4 regions of the Blautia sp. OF03-13 genome follow, and region 1 is predicted to be linked to each of the others. Evidence: predicted binding sites of a transcription regulator. Region 1 holds the regulator's gene; each other region holds the start of a gene.

Region 1 (4,217 bases):
TGCGCCTCGCGATCGACGAGACGAAGCGCCGCCGTGCCCTGCAGGAAGCCTACAACAAAGAACACGGCATCACTCCGACCACCATCAAAAAAGCCGTCCGCGATCTCATCAGCATTTCGAAAGAAGTGGCAAAGACAGAAGAAAAGATGGAAAAAGACCCGGAGTCCATGAGCCGCGAAGAACTGGAAAAACTGATCGGCCAGGTACAGAAACAGATGAAAGCCGCTGCCGCCGAACTCAACTTCGAAATGGCCGCCGAGCTGCGTGACAAAATGATCACACTGAAGAAGAGCCTGGATGACATGGAAGAATAAAAAATCAGAAATAAAAAAGAAGAAAAGAGCATGAAAAAAAGCGTGCCGGAAAAGCGACAGAAAACTTTCCGGCACGCTTTTTTTGCGTCCGATTTTGCTTCCTTCTTGTTCAGAATTGACGCAAAATAAGAATACCATTATAATATAAAATACGACCAAACGGTCGTATCAAAACGCAAAACACAAAAATAAAAAAGACAACAATAAAAAAATTAATCGCCGAATTTTCTCTTTTTACTGGAGACACTCAGCAGATAGTCGACCGAGCAGTCATAGAACCGTGCAAGCCGGATCACATAGTCGATCGGGATGTCGCGGATTCCTTTTTCGTAGCGGGAATAGACGTCGCGGTTGCATTCGAGCAGGGCAGAAATCTCTTTGATGGTGAGATCCTGATCGATCCGCATATCTTCAATTCTCTGGTATTTCATACGTTGTACCATCCTTTCAGATTCAAACCCATACTACCAAACGGTTGGATGGACAAAGTTAAATCAGATCATATGGTCGCAAATTGAAGAATGGGGCGGGAGAGAGAAACGGCGGGTGAAGACAGCCTGTGCAGAAAACAGAAAAATATGTACGGCAGAAATGGGGGAACGAATGGGAAAAGCAGAAAGAATAGAAATAGAAGATTTTGTCCAGAATATAGTGGAACGGATGGAGACGCCGGAAGCGTTTGAAAAAATGATCAGCCGGGAGGAAGAATGCGAAGCGCAGGGGCAGGAGAGCCGTCTGAGGGATGTGCTGAAGAAAGAATGGCCGGTGGACGAAAAGGGAGAGCGCATCTATCAGATCACTAATATATATGAAGAAAAAGCAGAAGAACTCCTCATTGTAGAACTGTATACCGGCATCCACCTGGAAAACGGAGTCCCGTGCGGGCATTTTACGCTGTATCTCTGCGGGGAGCCGGACGGATGGAAACTCAGCGAAACGCGGATGATGGAATATCTGCAGAATCTGTAAACGAAAAAGCAAAACAGGGAGGACAGGGAAAAGAAAAACTGTCCTCCTGCTTTTGCTGCGGCGGAGACACCGGAAAGTCAGGATCCATACGGCCGCTTCTCATCGCTGATGCCGACCAGATAATCCAGACTGACCTGATACAGCTCCGCCAGACGGATGGCAATGGAGATCGGCAGCTGCCGGACGCCTTTTTCATATCGGGTATACACATCGCGGTTGCAGCCGAGATAGTCGGCAACCTGGCGGATCGTCAGATCGTGGTCCGTGCGCAGATCCTCCAGTCTCTGATATTTCATGATTCATCACCTCTGAAAAAAATGCTACTAAATGGTCGTATCAAAATGGCAGAATCCTACCATACGGCTATAGCGCCTTTGAAACAGTAGAATGCAATAAAAAAGAAAAGTCAGATTCCTTTTCAGAAAGAAAACGGTTTATACTTTTTTCACAATTTCTTCATAGAAAAACCGGGAAAAGGTGTTGACAAACAAAAGGCAGAGTGCTATCTTAAGAGCATAGATGTTAGCACTCCACTAAAACGAGTGCTAACAGGACTATACAACAGGAAGGAGCTTATCTTAGTGGATACAGAATTGGATGAAAGAAAAAGAAAAATATTAAAAGCGATCATCCAGACGTATCTGGAAACGGGCGAGCCGGTCGGCTCAAGAACGATTTCCAAATACACGGATTTGAATTTAAGCTCCGCCACAATCCGGAATGAAATGTCCGATCTGGAAGAGATGGGTTACATCTTACAGCCCCACACTTCCGCAGGACGCATTCCTTCCGATAAAGGCTACCGCCTCTATGTAGATGAGCTGATGCGGGAAAAAGAACAGGAAGTTGCAGACATCAAAAACATGGTCATTGAAAAAACAGACCGAATGGAAAAAGTTCTGCAGCAGGTTGTCAAAGTCCTCGCTTCATCTACCAACTATGCAACGTTGATTACAGGACCGGAATATCACAGAAATAAAGTGAAATTCATCCAGCTCTCAAAAGTCAATGAAGAGCAGCTCCTGGCCGTCATCGTCGTAGAAGGCAACCTGGTGAAAAACCAGATGATCGACCTCGACGAGACCATCAACGATGAACAGATATTAAAGCTGAACCTGCTTCTGAACACACAACTCAATGGCCTGACCATTGAAGAAATCAATCTTGGCATGATCAAGAAGATGAAAGAGCAGGCAGGCATCCACTCCGGCATCATCAGCAAAGTGGTCGATACCGTAGCGGAAGCCATCGCAGTCAGCGAAGAAGATGTGCCGGTGTACACCAGCGGCGCAACCAACATTTTCAAGTACCCTGAGCTTTCCGACAGCAGCAAAGCCAGCCAGCTGATCTCCACATTCGAGGAACGGCAGAAACTGGTCGATATGATCAAAGGAGCTGCCGAGGAGCAGGACGGAGAGGAAAATACCGGTATTCAGGTATACATCGGAAATGAATCTTCGATGGAACCCTTACGGGACTGCAGCGTGGTCACCACCACATACGATATGGGAAACGGTATGCGCGGAACAATCGGTATCGTGGGACCAAAGCGGATGGATTACGAAAATGTGGTAGATAACCTGAAAACATTAAAAGTTCAACTGGACGCCGTCTTCAAAAAGCCGGACACAGGTGAGTAGAAAGGTGGAATGATCAGTGAGCGAAGAAAATAGAAAGAAAGAGGAAACCATGGAAGAACCTACACGCGAGATGGAAAAAGAAACCGGAGCAGAGACCGATCTGCCGGAAACCGAACCGGCTGCGGAGCAGGAAGAAGCAAAGAAAGCAGCAGAGGCAAAAGAAGCGGAAGCTGCAGAAGAAACTGCTGAGGATGGCAAAGAACGAAAGTTCTTCAAAAAGAAAAAAGATAAAAAAGATGAGAAAATCGAAGAGCTGACTGACCGCCTGACCCGTCAGATGGCAGAGTTCGATAACTTCCGCAAACGCACCGAAAAAGAAAAAACAAATATGTATGCCATTGGAGCAAAAGACATCATCGAGAAGATTCTTCCGGTTGTTGACAGCTTCGAGCGCGGACTTGCAACGGTGGAAAACCCGGAGGAAGATCCGTTCGCAGACGGCATGAATAAAGTATACAAACAGTTTACCACAGCACTCGATGAACTCGGTGTAACCGTGATCGAGGCCGTTGGAAAGGAATTCGATCCGAACCTGCACAACGCAGTGATGCATGTGGAGGATGAGGAAGCCGGCGAGAACATCGTCGTAGAAGAGTTCCTGAAGGGCTACATGTACAAAGGTTCCGTAGTCCGTCACAGTATGGTCAAGGTGGCTAACTAAGCTTGAAGATAAATAAATAGAAATTAAACCATTTTTTAGCATAATTCATTGAGGAGGAAACAACAATGGGCAAAATTATTGGTATTGACTTAGGAACAACAAACAGCTGTGTAGCCGTTATGGAAGGTGGAAAACCAACCGTTATCGCAAACGCAGAGGGTGAAAGAACAACTCCATCTATCGTAGCATTCACAAAAACAGGTGACCGTCTGGTCGGCGAGCCGGCAAAACGTCAGGCTGTAACAAACGCAGACAGAACCATCCGTTCCATCAAACGTGAGATGGGTACTGATTATAAAGTAGACATCGAAGGAAAGAAATACTCTCCGCAGGAGATCTCCGCTATGATCCTTCAGAAACTGAAAGGTGATGCAGAGAACTACCTTGGTGAGAAAGTAACAGAAGCAGTTATCACAGTTCCGGCTTACTTTAATGACGCACAGCGTCAGGCAACCAAAGATGCCGGTAAAATCGCAGGTCTTGATGTAAAACGTATCATCAACGAGCCTACCGCAGCAGCTCTGGCATACGGACTGGATAACGAGAAAGAGCAGAAGATCATGGTATACGACCTTGGAGGCGGTACCTTCGATGTTTCCATCATCGAAATCGGTGACGGTGTTATCGAAGTTC
Region 2 (4,217 bases), on a different contig from region 1:
AACGAAGACGAGGTCATTCTCGGTGAGAACGATGCCTTTCTCGACGCCGTTTACCTTGCACTCAATGGCTTTTGCTACTTTCTTTCCATCGTTGATTTCAAAGATAACGTTGGTTACTTCGGTATTGAACTGGAAGTCTACGCCGGCATCCTCGAGGTATTTCTTCATCGGAAGAATCAGGGATTCATACTGGTTGTACTTCGTGAATTTCAGTGCGGAGAAGTCCGGCAGTCCGCCGATGTGATGAATGAACCGCTGGAAGTACAGCTTCATCTCCAGTGCACTGTGCCAGTTTTCGAATGCGAACATCGTTCTCCAGTACAGCCAGAAGGTGGAATTGAAGACTTCATCATCGAAAACATCCTCGATCGTCTTGTCGTACAGATCCTCGTCTCTTGTCATGAAGAGTTTCATGATCTCCATGCAGCCTTTCTGGCTCAGGTTGAACTTTCCGTCGGTATGGGCATCCTCGCCGCGGTTCTTCGTTGCACGGCACAGGGAGTAGTTCGGGTCTTTTTTGTTCAGCCAGTAATACTCATCAAGAACGGATACACCAGGTGTCTCAATTGACGGGATGCTGTGGAACAGATCCCACAGGCACTCGAAGTGGTTTTCCATCTCACGGCCGCCTCTCATGATGTAGCCGCGGGTCGGATCGTAGATACCGTCGCAGGCACCGCCGGCGATGTCCATGGCTTCCAGAATGTGGATGTGATCGCCTTTCATCTGGCCGTCTCTTACAAGGAAGCACGCTGCTGCGAGGGCTGCGAGGCCGCTTCCTACGAGGTATGCGCTCTTCTCATCGACGCCTTCCGGTTTTTCCGGTCTTGCGAAGGCTTCGTAGTTTCCGTTGGTGTAATAAATGCCTTTGCTGTTTTTCTTATCTTTTCCGCGCTCGGTGTTGCGGTAATCATTCTTTGGTTCTGATGTTACAGTGGTTGTCTCCGCTGCTTTTTTTGCTTCACTCTTGTTTTTTGCCTGCAGCACTGCTGCTCCAGCTCCGATGACTGCTGCTGATGCGATTCCGAATTTTAATCCTTTTTTTGACATAGACGTTCATCCTTTCTTTTCTAAATACGACTGCCGGAATGTTTTTTCGAATTTCCGGTTTGTATAGGTTATGCTGCTTTCTTTGTTTTACAAGTTTCTATTTGTGTTGCCATTGTCTGTTGACAATTTGAATCTTACTTCATTTTTCCCCGCTTTTCCATTTACAAAACAGGGCGGATGATTAAATTTTTATCATCCGCCCTGTTTTGTAAAGTGTAACTATATTTTATTTCTTTTTTCAAAATTTCGGATGGAATTGACGACATTTCCTTCCATCGTGCGGTGCATTTTTTCCGCAATCATATGGTAATCCACTTTCATTCCGTCTTTGATCCAGTCGAGCATGACACCGGTAAAGCTATACTTATAGAAATCTGCGATAAAACTCTGATCCGCCTCGGAGATGCCGGTTCCCTTTGCTTTTTCCTGTACGACACCGTACAGCAGATCGTGCGTCAGATGAAAGAGATATGTTTCGATCTGCTCCCGGCTTACAGAGTGATAGACATTCATAATAAATGGTTTATTCTCGAGCACTGCCTCAAAAATCTGCTGCAGGCCTTCCTGCCATGTCTCATACGTTTTCTTCCCCTGCAGCGCCTGCGTCGCATCCTCCAGGCACGACCATTCGACAAGATCGTAGATATCCTTAAAATGATAATAAAACGCCATCCGGCTGATGCCGCAGTCTGTCGTCAGATCGTTGATCGTAATTTTGTCCAGCGGCTTTTTCAAAAGCAGCTTTTTTAATGACGCTTCCAGCGCCGCCTTTGTCGCATTTGTCATGTATTTCCTCCATTTTTCTTTTATGTACCCTCGGAATCTTTCTGTTCGAAACGCTTCTATGCTTTTTCATTGTAGCATATCCATTCTCCAGAAACAACTGCGCAGCCCTTCTGATCAGACTTTACAAAAAGTTTAGAAAGTACCGTAATACCAGTAAATTCAATACTTTCCGTTGTTCTGTTAGCACTCTTTTTTCTCGAGTGCTAATTTTCCCTTGACTTTTCCCTGTGCCAGTATTACTATAACTATCAGAGCAGTAAAAAAGCTGCAGACATCTAAAAAAGCATGATATCCCCGCTTTGCTGGATCAAAATATTTTTATAAGAAAAGGAGTGTGTTTCTCATGAGTGCGAAACATGGAAATCTTTCAATCAACAGCGACAATATTTTCCCGATTATCAAAAAATGGATGTATTCCGACCACGATATCTTCGTCCGTGAGCTCGTTTCCAACGGCTGCGATGCCATCACCAAACTGAAAAAGCTGGACGGCATGGGCGAATATACTCTGCCGGATGACTACAAAGCAGCCATTCAGGTGATTGTAAACCCGGATGAGAAAACCTTAAAATTCATCGATAACGGTATCGGTATGACCGCAGACGAAGTCGAAGAATATATTACCCAGATCGCCTTCTCCGGCGCTACCGAATTTCTGGAGAAATACAAAGACAAAACGAATTCAGATCAGATGATCGGCCACTTCGGTCTTGGTTTCTACTCTGCTTTCATGGTAGCAGATGAAGTTCACATCGATTCTCTTTCCTATAAAGAAGGATCCACCCCGGTACACTGGACCTGTGACGGAAGCACCGAGTACGATATGTCCGAGGGCAGCAAGACAACTGTTGGTACCGAAATCACTCTGTTCCTGAACGAGGACTGCCTGGAATTCGCAAACGAATACCGTGTCCGCGAAGTTCTGGAAAAATACTGCTCCTTCATGCCGGTTGAAATTTTCCTGTCCAAAGCAAATGCGCCGCAGGAATACGAGACCATCGATGAAAGCGAATTAAAAGATGACGACGTTGTCGTAGAGCACATCCACGAGGACGCAAAATACGAAGAGAAAGAAAAAGAAGACGGAACGAAAGAGCAGGTTGAAGTTTCCCCGGCCAAAGAGAAAGTAAAAATCAACAAACGCCCGGTTTCCATCAGTGATATCCACCCGCTGTGGACCAAACATCCAAACGAGTGCAGCGATGAGGATTATAAAGAATTCTACCGCAAAGTCTTCAACGACTACCGCGAGCCGCTGTTCTGGATCCACCTGAACATGGACTATCCGTTCAACCTCAAAGGTATCCTCTACTTCCCGCGTATCAACACCGAGTACGATTCCATCGAGGGAACCATCAAGCTGTACAACAACCAGGTATTTATTGCCGACAACATCAAAGAAGTCATTCCGGAATACCTGATGCTCTTAAAAGGCGTCATCGACTGCCCGGATCTGCCGCTGAACGTATCCCGAAGCGCACTGCAGAACGATGGATTTGTCAAGAAGATCTCCGAGTACATCTCCAAGAAATTCGCTGACAAGCTCTCCGGCATGTGCAAAACCGACCGTGAGAATTACGAGAAATACTGGGATGATATCAACCCATTCATCAAATACGGATGCATCAAGGACGAGAAATTCTCCAAGAAGATGATGGACTATATTCTGTTCAAGAACATCGACGGAAAATATCTGACTCTTGAGGACTGCATCAACGAGAATAAGAAAGAAGAAGCTCCTGCAGAGAACACCGAGGAGAAGGCTGAAACTACGGAGAATACCGAAAATACGGAAAACGCTGACGAGAAGAAAGAGCCGGAAAAAACGACTGTTTACTACGTCACCGACGAAGTTCAGCAGAGCCAGTACATCAACATGTTCCGCAGCCAGGGCATGGATGCTGTCATCCTGAAACACAACATCGACTCCGCTTTCATCACCCATGCAGAGCGTTACAACGAGCATGTAACCTTCCAGCGCATCGATGCAGATCTGACCAACGATATGAAAGACGAGTCCGGTGAGGATCTGACCGACGCTACAAATACTCTGACCGATCTCTTCCGCAAAGTCCTCGACAAGAAAGATCTGACCGTCAAAGTTGAGAACCTGAAAGACGAAAATGTATCCTCCATGGTAACGCTTTCCGAGGAGAGCCGCCGGATGCAGGATATGATGAAGATGTATGGCATGACCGGCATGGATCCGTCCATGTTCGGCGGACAGGAAACCCTGATCCTGAATGCAAAACATCCGCTCGTTCAGTATATTCTGAAGAATGGCGAGAACGACAACACATCCCTGTTCTGCGAGCAGCTGTATGATCTGGCAATGATCAGCCACAAACCGCTCTCTCCGGACGAGATGACAAAATTCGTAA
Region 3 (4,217 bases), on a different contig from region 1:
TGTCCACGCATGTGTTTGATGGATGGGATCATCTGGAAGAAGCATTGTTCCTGATGAGAGATAAACCGAAGGATTTAATCAAACCAGTCGTTAAATTGGCTGACTGATGATTTGAAAATTTGACTGAAAAAGGAAACGTATGAAAATATTGATCGTATCCGGCTTTTTGGGCGCGGGAAAAACAACATTTATCAAACGGCTGGCCAGGAACGTCGATCAGCGGTTTGCCATACTGGAAAATGAATATGGAGCCGCAGGAATCGACGGCGCACGTCTTGGCCAGAACCGGCAGGGAACGCAGAAAAATGTATGGGAAATGACAGAGCAGTGCATCTGCTGCATCGGGAAAAAGGATTTTGCAGCATCCGTGCTGACCATTGCCAATGTGGTAGACCCGGAATACCTGATCGTAGAACCGACAGGCGTCGGAAGTCTCGCCCGGATTATAGAAAATCTGCGTCAGATCGAGTACGAGAGAATTCAGCTTCTCTCGCCGGTCACTATTGTGGATGTTTACAGTTACCGCCGCTATATGGCGGAATATCCCGAGCTGTATCAGGATCAGATCCGAAGCGCGGATACGATCATTGTTTCCAAAACAGAAGCATGCCAGGCGGAAGAAAAACAGCGCATCCAGAAATTTCTGCAGGAAATTAACTCGCAGGCAAAAATCATCACGGATTATGCATCCACGATGACACGGGAAGATTACCAGAGCTTGCTGCTGGGCAGCCGGTATGAGAAAAAAGTACAGGATACGCAGAGCGGCGAAAAGATGCCGGAGACCTTCTCCTTCGAAAATATCCGAATGGAGGCACCGGAAACCCTGTGGTGTTTTCTGGAACAGATCATTCGCGGAGCGTTTGGAAATATCATCCGTGCAAAAGGACAGTTCGCAGCCGGAGACCAGTTTCTCCAATTTGATGTCGCCGATCACCGCTACAGCATCACCGGCACAGAACAGAAAAACGCCGGCCAGGCTGTGTTTATCGGAAACGATATGAACGAAGATGCGATCCGGCAGTATTTTAAGAAATGCGCCGGAAACCAGAAAATGAAATATGCTGCCCGTCATGTATCATAAAGTAAATAGGAAAAAGAGATTGCGGAGTCCTGCCAAAACAGGGTTTCGCAATTTTGGTTTTTACAGAAAGATTCAACTGAAAAACGAAGGATAGGCAAAAACGAAAAATTACGCTAAAATAAACATACAAGTATTCCAAATAAAACAAAAGAAAAATCAGGGGGGATCTGATATGGAGGAACAGAAAAGAAGACGGGAAAGAAAATCAGCGGCATACTGGTTGAGCAAAAGCTCGATTTTATATCCGATCTGTATCTTGTATGTGATGTATGTGAAACAGGTTGAGGTATATATTACAGAATGTTCCGTCCATATTTCGTCGGGGACAATGCTTTTTGCCTATGCGCTGTGCCTGATTTTGTGGCTGGCCTCACCCATTCGAAGCTACTGCGCAGATGGAACTGCAAATGAAGTTTTATTCTATGCATTTCCGCCGAGCATACTGATGCTGTTTTTATTTGCCCAATATTCACTGAAAATTGTGTTGTTTCTTGCAGTGCTGGATGGGATATTTCTTGTTACGGTTTTAAGAGATTTACATAGAAAAAAACGAAAATATTCTCCGAAAAAATTCTGGAGATTAAAAAGAAGTGACTTAAACGCATTTCTGTTTGTTTCAGTATGCGTGAGTATGGTACCGACTTGTATGATGATATATTGGAAGCTTGAGTCTCCGTCCGGAGTGGCAGAACTTTACGAACGAAAAAAGGACTATAATCTCGTCCAGAATCAGGAGAACATTTTTCAGGAAAATAAAGAATTTCTGCTGAGCTTAAAGGAGAGCGAATGGAGGCAAAAAACACTGGAAGAAAGAACAATTGCAGCGCAGAAGATGGTACGGCTTGAAACAGAACGACTTGGAATTCCCGAAATTCCGCTGTATGTGAAAGAGACAGGATCATCGAATTGCGTTGCATTATATAATAATGAAGAGAACGAAATATGGTATGCTCCAGAGCATTTAACATCTCAGACAGCAGAAGAATTTTTTACGGGAATTTGCGAAGAATGTTATCATGGAATGGAGTATTATCTGCTGGAGCGAATGGACTGGAATTCGGAAATGGCGAATACTGCTTATTTTGAAGAAATGAGGAAGTGGAAACTAAATGATAATCGCTACATATCTGGACGCGACGAGGGCGATTCGTTTGAAGCATATCAATCACAGCCGCTGGAAGCATCTGCCAAAAAGTATGCCAGTTCCGAAACAGAGGCACTGATTCATTTTATTGCTGTGTACGGCGATGAATAAAAATCTTTTAGGGGGGGAGGGAGAAAAGGAGCGTCGGGAAAAAATAAAAATTAGCACTCTCCTCTTGACAGTGCTAACAACTAGTGTTATAGTACGACTAGAACAAAGAAAGAAAAGAAAATTCACATCAACGCTCTTTTTGTTCGGAGCGAATGTTAGCACCCAAATAGATAAGGAGGAAGCCGATTATGAATATTAGTAAATTCACACAAAAATCGCTGCAGGCTGTACAGGACCTGGAAAAGACCGCATACGATTTCGGCAACCAGGAAATAGAGCAGGAGCATCTGTTGTATAACCTCCTGCATCAGGACGACAGCCTGATTCTGAAAATGATCGAAAAGATGGAAATCAACAAAGATCATTTTCTGAACCGTGTCGAGACGGCGCTGAACGACCGCGTCAAAGTATCCGGCGGTCAGCCGTATATCGGTCAGTATCTGAATAAAGCATTGATAAATGCTGAGGATGAGGCGAAAGCCATGGGAGACGAGTATGTTTCCGTAGAACACCTCTTCCTGGCAATGCTGAAAAACCCAAGCTCGTCCATGAAAAAACTGTTTCAGGAGTACGGCATCACAAGAGAACGTTTCCTGCAGGCATTAAGCACCGTGCGCGGAAACCAGAGAGTTACCACCGACAACCCGGAGGCAACATACGACACCCTGGAAAAATATGGCCAGGATATCGTAGAAAAAGCCAGAAACCAGAAAATGGACCCGGTTATCGGCCGTGATACCGAAATTCGGAACGTTGTCCGTATCCTGTCCCGTAAGACAAAAAACAATCCGGTTCTGATCGGTGAGCCTGGTGTTGGTAAAACCGCAGTCGTAGAAGGCCTGGCCCAGCGAATCGCCAACGGCGATGTACCGGAGAGCCTGAAAGATAAAACCATTTTCTCTCTCGATATGGGAGCCCTGGTAGCCGGAGCAAAATACCGCGGCGAATTCGAGGAGCGTCTGAAAGCCGTTCTGGAGGAAGTCAGAAAGAGCGACGGAAAAATCATTCTGTTCATCGATGAGCTGCACCTGATCGTCGGCGCCGGAAAGACCGACGGCGCGATGGATGCCGGAAACATGCTGAAACCTATGCTGGCACGAGGCGAACTGCACTGCATCGGTGCCACAACGCTGGATGAGTACCGCCAGTACATCGAAAAAGATGCCGCCCTGGAGCGCCGTTTCCAGCCGGTTCAGGTTGATGAGCCGACCGTAGAGGATACGATTTCCATCCTGCGTGGCTTAAAAGAGCGCTACGAAGTTTACCACGGCGTAAAAATCACCGACGGTGCCCTCGTTGCAGCCGCAACCCTTTCGAACCGTTACATCAGCGACCGTTTCCTGCCGGATAAAGCAATCGACCTGGTCGACGAGGCATGCGCTCTGATCAAGACAGAACTGGATTCCATGCCGGCCGAGCTGGATGAGCAGCGCCGTAAGATTCTGCAGATGCAGATCGAGGAAGCCGCACTGAAAAAAGAGACCGACAATCTGAGCCGCGAGCGTCTGGAAACACTGCAGAAAGAGCTGGCTGAGTTAAAGGATACCTTCAATTCTGCAAAGGCACAGTGGGAAAATGAAAAGAGTTCCGTTGAGAAACTGTCCAAACTGCGTGAGCAGATCGAGGACATGAACCGCCAGATCCAGAAAGCAAAGAATGATTACGATCTGAACCGCGCCGCTGAACTGCAGTACGGTGAACTCCCGAAATTACAGCAGATGCTGGAAGCAGAAGAGAAAAAAGTTAAAAATGAAGATCTCTCCCTGGTACACGAGAGTGTAACGGATGAAGAGATTGCCAGAATTGTCTCCCGCTGGACTGGAATCCCGGTTGCAAAACTGACCGAAGGCGAGAGAACTAAGATCCTCGGCCTGGAAG
Region 4 (4,217 bases), on a different contig from region 1:
TGGAAAAAGGCAATAAGCTGGTCTGCGCGGACGAGCAGTGCGGCTATGTAGAAGCACGCGAAAAGAAAGACGAAGACTGAGAATGACAAAGCGGTCTGTACTGGTGAAAAACTGGTGCAGGCCGTTTTTTTGCTTATCGCGGCGGAAAAACAGGAAGATCCGAAAAAATTTAGCATGAATTTTTATAAAATTTATAGTTTTCTGAAAAATATATTGATTTCCGGAAAACTACATGATAGAATGAGCTTAGTTTTAAGGGTTGTCTGAAAAAGGCATCAGTGTGCATTTTTTTCGGCGGATACGCCAAAAAATGCAGAAAATAAAGAAAGGAGAAGAACATGAGCGTACAACTGCTGGATAAAACCAGAAAAATCAACAAACTGCTTCATAACAATCACTCCACGAGGTCGTGTTCAACGATATCTGTGAAGTCCTGATGGAAACGTTAAGTTCCAATATCCTGGTGATCAGTAAAAAAGGAAAAGTGCTGGGCATCAGCCTTTGCCCGGGCGTGGAAGAAATTACGGAGCTGATCGAGGATAAGGTGGGCGGTTATGTCGATGCCGCATTAAACGAGCGTCTCCTCGGCGTACTCTCCACAAAAGAGAACGTCAATTTACAGACCCTCGGCTTTGAGCGGCCTGGTGTAGAGCGCTACACCGCAATTATCTGCCCGATCGAGATCGCCGGAGAACGCCTTGGTACCGTATTTATGTACCGCTGCACCCCGCAGTACGATATCGACGATATCATCGTCAGTGAGTACGGCACAACCGTTGTCGGACTGGAAATGATGCGTTCCGTCAACGAGGAAAATGTGGAGGAAAACCGCAAGGTTCAGGTGGTTAAATCCGCATTCAACACGCTGTCCTTCTCCGAACTGGAAGCCATCATCCATATCTTTGATGAACTGAACGGGGATGAGGGCATTCTGGTTGCAAGCAAAATTGCAGACCGCGTCGGCATCACAAGATCCGTCATCGTAAATGCCCTCCGCAAATTCGAGAGCGCAGGCGTCATCGAGTCCCGTTCCAGCGGTATGAAGGGAACGTATATCAAGGTATTAAATGATTATATCTTTGATGAACTCGACGAGATCAAAGCAAGAAAGAACCTGAAAGGAAAGGGCGATGCCCATCCGGACGAGGCGAAAAAATAAAAAAGTGGAATGTAGAAAAGAATCGGAGCCGTTTAAGAATGGCGCCGTTTCTTTTTGTGCAAAAAGCATTCGGGGAGCGGAAAAAAATGGTATCATTCCCGTTTTTAGGAATAAACTATAATTAGATTCTAAAGAGAGTATAAAATATGAAAAAATTGCCAAAATAAGAAAAAACGAGGAAATAAGAGAAATTAAGAGTTATTACGAGAGAAAAAAAGAGAATTACAAAATTCATGCATTTGCGAAATGAGGTGGAAAACACTATAGTAAGAACCATCAAGTAGCACTCGAATGAACTGAGTGCTAATAAATAAAACTGAATGAAATCTTGAAGGAGGAAACATAAATGAAGTTAGTACCTTTAGGTGACAGAGTTGTATTAAAAGAGTTAAAAGCAGAGGAAACCACAAAATCCGGTATCGTACTTCCGGGACAGGCACAGGAGAAACCGCAGCAGGCTGAGGTTATCGCAGTAGGACCTGGAAAAGTAGAAGACGGCAAAGAAGTAAAAATGGAAGTTGCAGTCGGAGATCAGGTAATCTATTCCAAATATGCAGGAACCAACGTCAAACTGGAAGATGAAGAGTACATCATCGTAAAACAGGATGACATTCTGGCAGTTGTAAAATAAAGAATAATCAAGTAAAAATCAGGAGGCATGACAATCATGGCAAAAGAGATTAAATATGGAGCAGAGGCAAGAAACGCTCTTCAGAATGGTGTAAACCAGCTTGCAGATACCGTACGTGTAACCCTTGGACCGAAAGGAAGAAACGTTGTTCTGGACAAACAGTACGGCGCTCCGCTCATCACAAACGATGGTGTTACGATTGCAAAAGAGATCGAGCTGGCAGACGGCTTTGAAAACATGGGCGCACAGCTCATCAAAGAAGTTGCTGCAAAGACCAACGACGTAGCAGGTGATGGTACCACAACCGCAACCGTTCTGGCACAGGCTATGGTAAACGAAGGAATGAAAAACCTGGCAGCAGGTGCGAACCCGATCGTTCTTCGTAAGGGAATGAAGAAAGCAACCGATAAAGCTGTTCAGATCCTTGCAGAGATGAGCCAGCCGGTAGCAGGCAAAGAGCAGATTGCAAAAGTTGCAGCTGTTTCTTCCGGAAGCGAAGAAGTAGGCCAGATGGTAGCTGACGCTATGGAAAAAGTTTCCAAAGACGGCGTTATCACCATCGAGGAGTCCAAGACCATGCAGAACGAGCTGGAGCTGGTAGAAGGTATGCAGTTCGACCGTGGATATATCTCCGCTTACATGTGCACCGATATGGAGAAAATGGAAGCCGTTCTCGACAATCCATATATCCTGATTACCGATAAGAAACTGTCCAACATTCAGGAAGTTCTTCCGCTGCTGGAGCAGATCGTACAGAGCGGCGCAAGACTGCTGATCATCGCTGAGGACGTAGAGGGCGAGGCTCTCCAGACACTCGTGATCAACAAACTGCGCGGAACCTTCAACGTAGTAGCTGTCAAAGCACCGGGATACGGCGACAGAAGAAAAGCAATGCTCGAGGATATCGCAATCCTGACCGGCGGCCAGGTGATCTCCGAGGAAGTTGGTCTGGAATTAAAAGACGCTACTCTGGAAATGCTCGGACGTGCAAAATCTGTTAAAGTTCAGAAAGAGAACACCGTTATCGTTGACGGTGCCGGCGCAAAAGATGCCATCGCAGCAAGAATCGGCCAGATCAGATCCCAGATCGAGGAGACCACTTCTGAGTTCGATAAAGAGAAACTGCAGGAGAGACTGGCAAAAATGGCAGGCGGCGTAGCTGTTATCCGTGTAGGTGCAGCAACCGAGACCGAGATGAAAGAAGAAAAACTCCGTATGGAGGATGCTTTAAATGCAACGAGAGCAGCCGTAGAAGAGGGTATCATCGCAGGCGGCGGTTCTGCATACATTCATGTAACAACACAGCTTGCAGAGCTGATTGACAGCCTGGACGGCGACGAGAAGATCGGTGCAAGAATCGTACAGAAAGCACTCGAGGCTCCTCTGTTCCACATCGTAACAAACGCAGGTCTGGAAGGCGCTGTTGTGATCAACAAAGTAAAAGAGTCCAAAGTAGGTGTTGGATTTGATGCATACAACGAAGAGTATGTAGACATGATCCAGGCTGGTATCCTTGATCCGGTTAAGGTTACCAGAAGCGCACTGCAGAACGCTACCAGCGTTTCCGCAACCCTGCTGACCACCGAGTCCGTAGTTTCCACCATCAAAGAGCCGGCTCCGGCTATGCCGGCAGGCGCAGACGGCGGAATGGGAATGATGTAATTTCCGGGATAAAAATGTCTGGTAAAACAAAATAAGAAAACCGGCTGGCAAAGACCGTAGCGGAACATGGGTTCCGAAGTCCTGTCTTTGCCGGCCGGTTTTTTAGTGGAAAGTTTTTCTTCCATTTCGCATGGCTCTGAATCGTTACAAAAAATTTCAGAAAGTTTTCATGCTTTCGCCGGGCGGCGTATATGGACGCTTCCGGCGTTTTATGCTATACTAATTTGTAGGATGTTGGGGGAAATACAACAAAGGAGAAGAAACACACATGGCAAGTCGTTATGAATCCGACATGACAAGGAAGGAGAAGATGCAGCTCGAAAAAGAGAAGCTGTCGAAAATGAATTTTAAAGAGAAACTGGCCTATATCTGGGAATACTACAAGGCTGTCATTTTCGGCATCATCGCTGTTATCTTCATCATCGGCACGATTGTGAATATCCATGAAAATGCGAAGTATTATGACCTCGTGAGCATTGCCGTAGTGGATTACGCAGGACTGCAGGATGTAAGTCCGATCGAGGAGGACCTAAAAGAAGCGCTCGGAACCGGAGATAAGTACGAAAAGGTAAGCATCGATACGAGCTACAGCTTCGGTGAAAACCTGGAAAACGCGGATTACAACACGCTGATGAAATTCACAGCCGTGATTGCCGCACAGAGCATGGATGTTCTGATCTGTTCACAGGCCGTGTACGACAACTACAGCAAAGACGATTATTTTCTGGATCTGTCCACACTGTTTGACGAAGCGACGTGTGAGAA

Evidence for each region. The regulator HrcA, encoded in region 1, represses chaperone genes, less so after heat shock. The targets are predictions, from matches to a motif close to TGTTAGCACTCNNNNNNNNNGAGTGCTAACA.
Region 2: htpG (molecular chaperone HtpG) is a predicted target of HrcA. The motif match lies at 2,015-2,045, and genes of this name have one in related genera.
Region 3: clpB (ATP-dependent chaperone ClpB) is a predicted target of HrcA. The motif match lies at 2,388-2,418, and genes of this name have one in related genera.
Region 4: groES (co-chaperone GroES) is a predicted target of HrcA. The motif match lies at 1,438-1,468, and genes of this name have one in related genera.

What each region holds. Positions count from the first base shown of each region.
Region 1 covers NZ_QTVR01000003.1:165,344-169,560, forward strand. Annotated here, with positions in the region: gene uvrB (excinuclease ABC subunit UvrB) at 1-314, shown strand, start outside; gene DXA55_RS03395 (helix-turn-helix domain-containing protein) at 527-745, opposite strand; gene DXA55_RS03400 (hypothetical protein) at 918-1,283, shown strand; gene DXA55_RS03405 (helix-turn-helix domain-containing protein) at 1,361-1,579, opposite strand; gene hrcA (heat-inducible transcriptional repressor HrcA) at 1,865-2,923, shown strand; gene grpE (nucleotide exchange factor GrpE) at 2,973-3,584, shown strand; gene dnaK (molecular chaperone DnaK) at 3,650-4,217, shown strand, end outside.
Region 2 covers NZ_QTVR01000005.1:150,393-154,609, forward strand. Annotated here, with positions in the region: gene DXA55_RS05495 (oleate hydratase) at 1-1,050, opposite strand, end outside; gene DXA55_RS05500 (TetR-like C-terminal domain-containing protein) at 1,270-1,836, opposite strand; gene htpG (molecular chaperone HtpG) at 2,180-4,217, shown strand, end outside.
Region 3 covers NZ_QTVR01000016.1:63,742-67,958, forward strand. Annotated here, with positions in the region: gene DXA55_RS12550 (NAD(P)-dependent alcohol dehydrogenase) at 1-107, shown strand, start outside; gene DXA55_RS12555 (CobW family GTP-binding protein) at 140-1,084, shown strand; gene DXA55_RS12560 (hypothetical protein) at 1,257-2,339, shown strand; gene clpB (ATP-dependent chaperone ClpB) at 2,528-4,217, shown strand, end outside.
Region 4 covers NZ_QTVR01000008.1:44,029-48,245, forward strand. Annotated here, with positions in the region: gene topA (type I DNA topoisomerase) at 1-80, shown strand, start outside; partial or broken gene codY (GTP-sensing pleiotropic transcriptional regulator CodY) at 339-1,159, shown strand; gene groES (co-chaperone GroES) at 1,506-1,790, shown strand; gene groL (chaperonin GroEL) at 1,827-3,452, shown strand; gene DXA55_RS07720 (hypothetical protein) at 3,721-4,217, shown strand, end outside.